3 regions of the Kitasatospora sp. NPDC085464 genome follow, and region 1 is predicted to be linked to each of the others. Evidence: riboswitches for the same ligand, from Rfam matches in the RefSeq annotation. Region 1 holds a riboswitch; each other region holds the start of a gene.

Region 1 (3,253 bases):
GCTCATCCCGGCGTCGGAGACGGCGTCCAGGGTCTTCAGGCCGTCGCCGGTGTTGATCGCGACGGTCTCCTTGGCCGGGTCCAGCTGCCCGGTCTCGACCAGCTTCTTCAGCACGCCGACGGTCACCCCGCCCGCGGTCTCGGCGAAGATGCCCTCGGTCCGGGCCAGCAGCCGGATCGCCGCCACGACCTCGGCGTCCGTGACGTCCTCCACCGCGCCGCCCGTGCGGCGGGCGATGTCCAGCACGTACGGGCCGTCGGCCGGGTTGCCGATCGCCAGCGACTTGGCGATGGTGTCCGGCTTGACCGGCTTGATCACGTCCCGGCCGGCCTTGAAGGCGGCCGACACCGGGGAGCAGCCCTCGGCCTGGGCGCCGAAGACCCGGTACGGCCGGTCCTCGACCAGGCCGAGCTTGATCAGCTCCTGCAGCCCCTTGTCGATCTTCGTCAGCTGGGAGCCCGAGGCGATCGGGATCACGATCTGCTCCGGCAGCCGCCAGCCGAGCTGCTCGCAGATCTCGTACGCCAGCGTCTTGGAGCCCTCGCCGTAGTACGGCCGCAGGTTGACGTTGACGAAGCCCCAGCCCTCGCCGGCCGGGTCCCCGATCAGCTCCGAGCAGAAGCGGTTCACGTCGTCGTAGTTGCCCTCGATGCCGACCAGCTCGCCGCCGTACACCCCGGCCATGACGACCTTGCCCTGCTCCAGGTCGTGCGGGATGAACACGCAGGACCGGAAGCCGGCCCGGGCGGCCGCCGCGCCCACCGCACCGGCCAGGTTGCCGGTGGAGGAGCAGGACAGCGTCGTGTAGCCGAACGCCCGCGCCGCCTCGATGGCGCAGGCCACCACGCGGTCCTTGAACGAGTGCGTCGGGTTCCCGGAGTCGTCCTTGATGTGCAGCTGCGCGGTGAAGCCGAGCTCGCGGCCCAGGTTGTCCGCCTTCACCAGCGGGGTCCAGCCCGGGTTCAGGTTGGGCTTGGACGCGACGTCGGCCGGCACCGGCAGCAGCGGCGCGTACCGCCAGACCGAAGTCGGGCCGGCCTCGATCCGCTTGCGCAGCTCCTCGGCGCCCTCGCTGCCGAACTCGTAGGCGATCTCCAGCGGGCCGAAGCACTCCAGGCACGCGAAGCTGGGACCGAGCGGGAAGCGGGTTCCACACTCCCGACAGGACAGGGCGGCGGCGGGGCCGAGGTCCACGGAAACAGGTGCGGCAGTGTCGATAGCCATGACGGCGAGGCCTCTCTCCTCATCTTCCCCGCAGCGCGGACGCGCCACAGGCCGGAATTGGCACCTGTCCCGCCGGGGCCTGTCGTCGACAGCCGCGCGAGAAGGTTGCCGGGACGTCAACGGGCCGTTCCCTCAGTCCCTCTGGATGAGCTTGTGAAATTGTGGTGGTGCTCGACGGCGACCCCGGCGTGCATGGGTCCTACCGCTGTACGAAGACTGTATCCGAAGGCGCCAATCCTGAACGGGACCGTCCGCCACGCGAGATGACCCGTCCCACCCGACCCGCCGAGGAGACTTCCGTGCCCGCCGAACCGACTCCCGAGCTCCTCCCGCAGGCGGCGTCCTGGCTGCGCCGCCGCTCCTGGAGCGCGGCCGACCGGCCGGTCGACACCCTCCTCGCGGCCAAGGAACGCACCGGCCGCACGATCAGCGTCGTCCTCCCCGCCCTGGACGAGGAGGCCACCGTCGGCGACATCGTCCGCACCGTCCGCCGCGAGCTGATGGAACGGCTCCCGCTGGTCGACGAACTCGTCGTTGTCGACTCCGGCTCCACCGACGCCACGGCCGAGGCCGCCGCCGAGGCCGGCGCCCGGGTGGAGCACCGCGACGCCATCCTGCCCCGGCTGCCCGCCGCCCCCGGCAAGGGCGAGGTGCTCTGGCGCTCGCTGCTGGTCACCCGCGGCGACATCGTCTGCTTCGTGGACGCCGACCTGCGCGAGTTCGACCCGGCCTTCGTCTCCGGCATCGTCGGGCCGCTGCTGACCGACGAGTCCATCCAGCTGGTCAAGGCCATGTACGACCGCCCCCTCGAAGTCGCACTGAGCGGCTCCGCCGCGGGGGACCGCGCCGCCGTCCTCCCGGCCGGCGGCGGCCGGGTCACCGAACTCGTCGCCCGCCCCCTCCTCAACCTGCACTGGCCGGAACTCGCCGGCTTCGTCCAGCCCCTCGGCGGCGAGTACGCGGCCCGCCGCTCACTGCTCGAACGGCTGCCCTTCCCCACCGGCTACGGCGTCGAACTCGGCCTGCTCGTCGACGCGTTGGAGCTGGTCGGCCTGGATGCCCTGGCCCAGGTGGACGTCGGCGTCCGGCACCACCGCCACCAGGACGGCCAGGCGCTCGGCCGGATGGCCGCCACCATCTACCGCACCGCGCTCGAACGCCTCGACCGCGCCCACCGGCTCAAGGCCTCCGCCGACCTGGTCCGCCCGGAGCTCACCCAGTTCGCCCGCGACCCGGAGACCCGCGCCTTCCTCGCCCACACCCACCCGGTGACCGCCCTGGAACGCCCCCCGATGCACACCGTCCCCGAATACGCCACCCACCGATGACGGGTTTGCCACGCCGGGCGCCCGGCAACATGCCAACCATGGGCGATCTCACGACCGAACGTTCGAGTGCGACCGGCACCGCCCCCGTCCTGGTGGCCTCCAACCGGGGACCGGTGTCGTTCAGCACCGCCGACGACGGCACGCTGACCCTGCGGCGCGGCGGCGGGGGCCTGGTCTCCGGCCTCTCCGCCATCGACGACCCGAACGCCGTCTGGGTCTGCGCGGCCCTCGGCGCCGCGGACCGCAGAGCCGCCGCGGAAGCCCCCGACGGCCGCCTCGACCTGGCCGGCCACGACGTCGGCGGGCAGGCCGTCCGGATGCTGGACATCGACCCCGAGACCTTCGCCCGCGCCTACAACGGCGTCGCCAACTCCACCCTCTGGTTCGTCCACCACCTGCTGTACGCGACCCCCACCGCCCCCGCCTTCGACGCCGACTTCCGCACCGAATGGGCCGCCTACCGGGCCTACAACGCGGCCTTCGCCGAGGCGCTGGCCACCGAGGCCGCCCCGAACGCCGCCGTCCTCGTCCAGGACTACCACCTGTCCCTGGCCCCGGCGCTGCTCCGCGCCGCCCGCCCCGACCTGCGGATCGGCCACTTCTCGCACACCCCCTGGGCCCCGCCCGAGTACTACCGGATGCTCCCCGACGACGTCGCCCGCGCCGTCCTCACCGGCATCCTCGGCGCCGACCGGGCCGGC
Region 2 (3,253 bases), on a different contig from region 1:
CTCGCGATTGTTCACCTGGGCGGCACTTTGCCGGAGGAAACCTCGCCGGGGCGCGGGACGGGCCCCGCCGCGCCCCGGCCCGGGCCGTCAGCCGGCGGCGCGCCCGGTCCGACGGCGGCGCGGATCCCGTCGCCCAGCAGGTCCGGGGTGGTGGCCCCGGCGTCGTCGGTGACCACGACCGCCGGGACGCGGGCCTCGGGGGCGAGGCCGGAGGGGCCGGCCTCGCCGGTGCGGCGGCCGGCCACCAGGGCGGCCGTGAAGGTGCCGTACCCGACGCAGTCGCGGCCGGCGTCCCCCGCCGCTCCGCCGGCCGCAGGGCGCCGAGCGCAGGGTCCGAACTGGTCCGCACCAGCGGTGCCGAGGCCGGTCCGATCGCCCCGGTCGTCTCCCGCCGCGCAGCCGGGGCCGTGGCGCCGAGCGCGTCGAGGCGCAGCACGAGGTTGCGCGGCAGGTCGGTGCCGGGCACGCCCGGGACCGCCACCGGTCTCGGCCAGCGCCGGGGCGGTGCCGGTCGCGCTGGGCGAGCCCGGACCGCCGCCGCCCGCCGTGGCGGCGGCGGGGGACGGCGGTGCAACGCAGCCCCCGACCCCTGCACGGATGGCGTGCCGCGTTCGGTTCACCCCGTTCCCGGTGTCGCCGGCCGCCGCCTCCTCCCGGCCCGCGCAAGAGGAACGCGCGTCCGGGCAGCGCGAGGCCGAACGGCGCGAGGCCGGGCAGGCGCGGCCCGGTGAACCGGTCAGGGGTGGCGCAGGGCCTCGGTGAGCCGGTGGGCCGCCTCGACGACCGCCTGGGAGAGCTGGGCTCCGGGGTGCCTGGTGAGCCGCTCGATCGGGCCGGAGACCGACACCGCGGCCACCACCCGGTTGGAGGGGCCGCGGACGGGCGCGGACACGGAGGCGACCCCGAGTTCACGCTCGCCGATGGACTGGGCCCAGCCGCGCCTCCGGACCCCGCTCAGCGCGGTGGCGGTGAAGCGGGCGCCCTGCAGCCCGCGGTGCAGCCGCTCGGGCTCCTCCCAGGCGAGCAGGACCTGGGCGGCCGCACCGACCTTCATCGGGAGGGTGACCCCCACCGGTACGGTGTCGCGCAGGCCGGAGAGGCGCTCGGCGGCGGCCACGCAGATCCGGATCTCGCCCTGCCGGCGGTAGAGCTGGGCGCTCTCGCCGGTCACGTCGCGCAGGTGGGCGAGGACGGAGCCGGCCGCGGCCAGCAGCCGGTCCTCCCCGGCGGCCGCCGAGAGCTCGGTGAGCCGGGGCCCGAGGATGAACCGGCCCTGCATGTCCCTGGTGACCAGCCGGTGGTGTTCGAGTGCCACGGCGAGCCGGTGGGCGGTGGGCCGGGCCAGGCCGGTGGCGGTGACGAGTCCGGCCAGGGTGGCGGGACCTGCCTCCAGGGTGCCGAGGATCGAGGTGACCTTGTCGAGCACGCCGACGCCGCTCGTGTTGTCCATGGATGGGTACTCCGTCTCGAATCCCGTGAGCGGCGGGTGGGCTTCGCTCACGGGGGCTCCCGGACGGGGAGCCGGGGGGGTGGTCAGCGAGGACGGGCCGGGGAAGTCGGCCGATTGCCTGCGCCGGGCACGAGACGGGTACGCGGAAGGGCCGGGGCGGAAAGCGCCCGGGCGAAGGACAGCACAGAGAGCACCGTGTCTCCTCATCTTTCCCGCGCCACAGTGGCGACAGGCCGGAGTTGGCACTGCCCCCGCACGGCACGGCGCGTACTTCGGACGCCGGGTCGAACGGGGAGTTGCCGGGGCTTCGTAGGGCCGGTCCCTCCACCCCTCTGGATGATTCGCGAGGAACGATACAAGATGCGCCGGGCCGCCCGCCAAGCCTCCCCCTCCACTCGCCCTCCGCTCGCCCTCCACTCCCCTCCCCCGGACGCGATCGGGCCGGCCACGCGGTGGTGGCCGGCCCGGGGTTCCTACGGGCCGTCGGCCCGTCGGGTGGTCAGCTCGCCTTCTTCGTGGTGCCGACGCACAGCGCCCAGATGACGAAGGCGTCGAGCGCGATCAGGACGATGGCCCAGAGCGGGTAGTAGGGCAGCCACAGGAAGTTGGCGATCATGCTCAGGCCGGCGACGGCGACACCGACGACCCGGGCCCAGGCAGCACCGCTGAACAGCGCCACGCCCGCCAGCACCAGGACGACCCCGACGATGACGTGAATCCAGCCCCAGCCTTCGGTGTTCATCGAGTAGACGTAGTGCCGGGTGACGACGATCAGGCTGTCCTTGGTGATGGCGGCGATCCCCTGGAACACCGCCATGATGCCGCCGGCGATCATCATGACCCCGGCGAAGATGGTCCACCCGGTCGCGAAGGGACGGGGCTCGGGGGCGCGGGTGCTGGGGCCGGCCCCGGCAACACTGCTGGTCATGACATTGACTCCTTCGGTGGCAACCGCCTCTCGGGCAACGGGAGACGGGAGGGACGGGCAGCCTGGCGCAGGGGCCCGGCTGCTCGCATGACGACCGCCTGGAAGGGAACAGAAGTCCTACCTTCACGGTAGGGCCGGACTCCCGTCCTGTCGTGCGCGGACCGCGACGAGGTCACGGATCGTGACGCCGCGTCCGTCAGCGGCAGGTGCCGGCCGGTGTGGGTCCGGACGACTGGTCATGGCCACCTGCGCTGTGTGCGGGGAACGGTCGGGGAGGTCCGCGTCGCGCGGACGGGGTCACTCGCCGGTCCGGCTCCCGGCGCCGGCCTCGTCGGTACGGCTGTCGGCGTCGGCCCGTCCGGAGGCGGCGAGCAGCGCCAGGACGGCGAGCACCGCGAGCAGCACCAGCACGAGCAGCAGCACCGTCAGGACGGTCGGGTGGTTCCAGAGGGCGAACACCAGGGCGACGATCAGCACCGCCGCGAGGACGAGCCACCGGCGGTGGGCGTCGGTCCAGGTCCCGACCCGGCCGGTGTGCACGCCGTGCGCGTCGCTCCAGCCGGCGACGGAGTCGGCGACGTGGTCGGCACCGCCGCGGACGGCGCGCGGCATGCGGCCCGCACCGGAGAGGTAGGCGCCGAGCGCCACCACCACGCCCAGGACGATCGCGGTCCGCAGGCTGATCCGCAGGAAGTGCAGCAGCGTGTCGAAGACCGCGGCCGCCGCGGCCGGGGACTGCACGGCGGGCGGCAGGTGGTCCAGGTAGTAGTGGCGGGCGATCACCAGGGCGATCGCCACCAGCAGGCAGGCGAAGGCCGCGCAGAGGGCCGTGGTCACCAGGGCCCGGCGGCGGCGCCGGGCCAGCACCACGCCGA
Region 3 (3,253 bases), on a different contig from region 1:
TCCCGGGCCGGCTCAACAAGGTCCCCGGCGTGGCCCACACCGAGACCCAGATCGCCTTCCGCACCTACTCCCAGCACGACCTGGAGGCGGCCTTCGCCCTCGGCCTGGACGAGTAGCGGCGCCCGGACTCAGCCCTCCCGACGCGCCCGGGCTCAGCCCTTCCGGCGGGTGTCCGCGACGCAACGCCCGCCCTCGTTGCGGTAGTTCCACGCCGCGCCGTCCGTGACCAGCTCGCGGACGGCGGTGAGGAAGCGGTCGATGTGCTCGTCCGGGGTCCCGGCGCCGAAGCTGACCCGGATGGCGTTCAGGCTGCGCTCGCCCGGCAGCGAGGGGTCCGGAGCGCCGCAGCTGGACTCCACGGCGGTGGCCTCGTCGTCCAACAGGGTGCGCACCAGCGGGTGGGCGCAGAAGAGGCCGTCGCGTACCCCGATGCCGTACTCGGCGGACAGTGCGGCCGAGAAGTGCGAGCTGTTCCAGCCCCGGACGACGAAGGACAGCACGCCCACCCGGGCCGAGCCGGCGCCGAACAGGTTCAGCACCTTGACCTGCGGGACCTCCGCCAGCCCGGCGGTCAGCCGGTCGACCAGCTGCCGCTCACGGGCCTCCAGGGCGTCGAAGCCGGCCTCGCCCAGGGCGCGGCAGGCCGAGGCGATCGCGTAGGCGCCGATGACGTTCGGCGAGCCGGCCTCGTGCCGGGCCGGGCCGGTCTGCCACTGCACGGCCACCGAGCCGTCCGTCTCCCGGGCCACCGTGCGGGTCGCCCCGCCGCCGGCCAGGTACGGCTCGGCCGCGTCCAGCCAGTCCGCCCGGCCGGCCAGCACCCCGGCGCCGAACGGCGCGTAGATCTTGTGGCCGGAGAAGGCGATCCAGTCGACGTCCAGCTCGCGCACCGAGACCCGGTGGTGCGGGGCCAGCTGGGCGGCGTCCAGCACCACCCGGGCGCCGTGCCGGTGCGCCGTCCCGGTCAGCTCGGCGACCGGCCACAGCTCGCCGGTCACGTTGGAGGCGCCGGTGACGCAGAGCAGCTTGGGGCCCTCGGGCGCCTCGGCGAGCGCGGCGTCCAGGGCGGCCACCGCCTCGGCCCGGGAGCGCGGCGCGCGCAGGTAGGTCACGTCCAGTCCGGCGTGCGCCCAGGGCAGCAGCGAGGCGTGGTGCTCGGTCTCGAAGGCGAACACCCGGGTGCCGGCCGGCACGGCGGCGGCCAGCAGGTTGAGCGAGTCGGTGGTGGCCCGGGTGAAGACGACCTGGTCGCCCTCGCGCAGGTCGAGGAACTCGGCGACGGTGCGTCGGCTCTGCTCGAAGAGGTCGGTGGACAGCTGCGAGAGGTACCCGGCGCCGCGGTGCACGCTGCCGTAGTACGGCGCGTAGGCGGCGACGTCGTCCCAGACCCGCTGCAGTGCCGGCGCGCTGGCCGCGTAGTCGAGCGCCGCGTAGCCGACCTTCTCACCGCTGGCGAGCGGGACCTGGACGTCGGAGCCGAGCACGGCGAGCGGGGCGGTGGTCTCGGTGGCGAGAGAGGACATGAGGATGCACTCCTTCAGGGGCCTGGGACCCCGGGAGTGCCACTCGTCGGGTGTCCGCGCTTGTCGCACGGACGGTTTGCCGTGGCGACCCGGTCCTCACCCAGGGCACCCCGCCACGGACGGAGGGTTGCCGGACAGCAAGCTGGGGCTTGACGCTGTCACTCATGACCTGGCGCCGACTCTAGGGTCGCGTCCGGCGGGCGGTCAAACGGGCATCCACCATCCGGACAGCCGGGGAGCCCGCGCCGGAGTTTCCGGCACGGGCTCCCAACCACCGCTTCAGCTACGGCTGGTGGCCTCCGACCAGCGCCGCAGCAGCTCCTGTGCGACGCCGGAGTCGATGGCCTCCGCCGCCCGCGCCATGCCCGCCGCGAGCTGCTCGGCCAGCGGCGCGTCGCCCAGGTCGAGCGCGACCAGCGCCGCCGCCGTGTTCAGCAGGACGGCGTCCCGCACCGGCCCGCGCTCGCCCGCCAGCAGACGGCGCGCGACCTCCGCGTTGTACGCCGGGTCCCCGCCGCGCAGCGACTCGATGCCGACCAGCTCGATGCCGACCTCCCGCGGGTCGAAGGAGGTCTCGGTGACCACCCCGTCGCGCACCACCCACACCCGTGAGGTGGTGGTGATGGTCAGTTCGTCCAGCCCGTCGTCGCCGCGGAAGACCAGCGCCGTCGAGCCGCGCCGGGCGAGCACCCCGGCGATCAGCCCGGACAGCCGGGTGTCGAAGCAGCCGATGGCGTGGGAGGTGACCTTGGCCGGGTTGGTCAGCGGGCCGAGGATGTTGAAGGCGGTCGGCACCCCGAGGTCGCGCCGCGCGGTGGCGGCGTGCCGCATCGAGGGGTGGAACTTCGCGGCGAAGCAGAAGGTGAGGCCGACCTCCTCGGCCACCTCGGCGACCCGCCGGGCGGAGAGGTCCAGCGCCACCCCGAGCTTCTCCAGCACGTCCGAGGACCCGGTGGAGGAGGAGGCGGCCCGGTTGCCGTGCTTGACCACCTTGGCACCGGCCGCCGCCGCGACGATCGCCGACATCGTGGAGATGTTGACGGTCTTCGCCCGGTCGCCGCCGGTGCCGACGATGTCCACCGCCGGGCCGGCGATGTCCAGCGGCTCGGCGTGCGCGTACATCGCGTCCACCAGACCGGTGACCTCGTCGACCGTCTCGCCCTTGGACCGCAGCGCGATCATGAAGCCGGCCACCTGGGCGGGGGAGGCCTCGCCGCTCATGATCCGGTCCATCGCCCACGCGGTGGACGAGCGGTCGAGGTCCTCCCCCTTCAACAGGGCCGTCAGGAGATCCGGCCAGGAGCGGACCACCTGCGCGGGGTCGCTACCGCCGTTCGCAGGGTTCACGTTCACCATGGCTGACTCCAGCTGTCGTCTGTCCCCCCGCTCCGGGGGGCGTCCGTACGGATGGAGCCAGCCTATCGAGCGGCGGGGCCCCCAGGGCCCCGTCTTCTCCAGTACTGAGACGCCGCCGCTCAGCGGGCGGCCGGCGCCCGCCTGGCCAGCCGGGCCCGCAGCAGGGTGGCGACCGCCTCGGCCAGCGCCACCGGGTCCACCGGGTGGGAGATCGCGGCGTCGGCCCGGCTCCAGGCGGCGAGCCAGGAGTCCTGCGGCCGGCCGATCAGCACCAGCACCGGCGGGCAGCCGTAGATCTCGTCCTTCAGCTGGCGCCCGAGCCCCAGCCCGCCGGCCGGGACCGCCTCGCCGTCCAGCACGCAGAGGTCCACGCC

The links. Region 1 has a riboswitch for S-adenosylmethionine ahead of thrC (threonine synthase). Riboswitches for the same ligand answer to the same signal wherever they lie in the genome.
Region 2: linked by a shared signal. The riboswitch ahead of ACIGG8_RS35290 (IclR family transcriptional regulator) and the one ahead of thrC (threonine synthase) in region 1 are both predicted to bind S-adenosylmethionine.
Region 3: linked by a shared signal. The riboswitch ahead of ACIGG8_RS13115 (aminotransferase class V-fold PLP-dependent enzyme) and the one ahead of thrC (threonine synthase) in region 1 are both predicted to bind S-adenosylmethionine.

The regions. Positions count from the first base shown of each region.
Region 1 covers NZ_JBITTM010000020.1:72,700-75,952, reverse strand. The annotation lists gene thrC (threonine synthase) at 1-1,224, opposite strand, end outside; SAM riboswitch class I at 1,241-1,376, opposite strand; gene ACIGG8_RS19390 (glucosyl-3-phosphoglycerate synthase) at 1,524-2,552, shown strand; gene ACIGG8_RS19385 (trehalose-6-phosphate synthase) at 2,591-3,253, shown strand, end outside.
Region 2 covers NZ_JBITTM010000053.1:57,320-60,572, reverse strand. The annotation lists gene ACIGG8_RS35295 (hypothetical protein) at 12-245, opposite strand; gene ACIGG8_RS35290 (IclR family transcriptional regulator) at 737-1,450, opposite strand; SAM riboswitch class I at 1,651-1,793, opposite strand; gene ACIGG8_RS35285 (hypothetical protein) at 1,950-2,378, opposite strand; gene ACIGG8_RS35280 (hypothetical protein) at 2,676-3,253, opposite strand, start outside.
Region 3 covers NZ_JBITTM010000012.1:124,532-127,784, forward strand. The annotation lists gene ACIGG8_RS13110 (Lrp/AsnC family transcriptional regulator) at 1-116, shown strand, start outside; gene ACIGG8_RS13115 (aminotransferase class V-fold PLP-dependent enzyme) at 153-1,523, opposite strand; SAM riboswitch class IV at 1,575-1,693, opposite strand; gene trpD (anthranilate phosphoribosyltransferase) at 1,803-2,879, opposite strand; gene ACIGG8_RS13125 (hypothetical protein) at 2,999-3,253, opposite strand, start outside.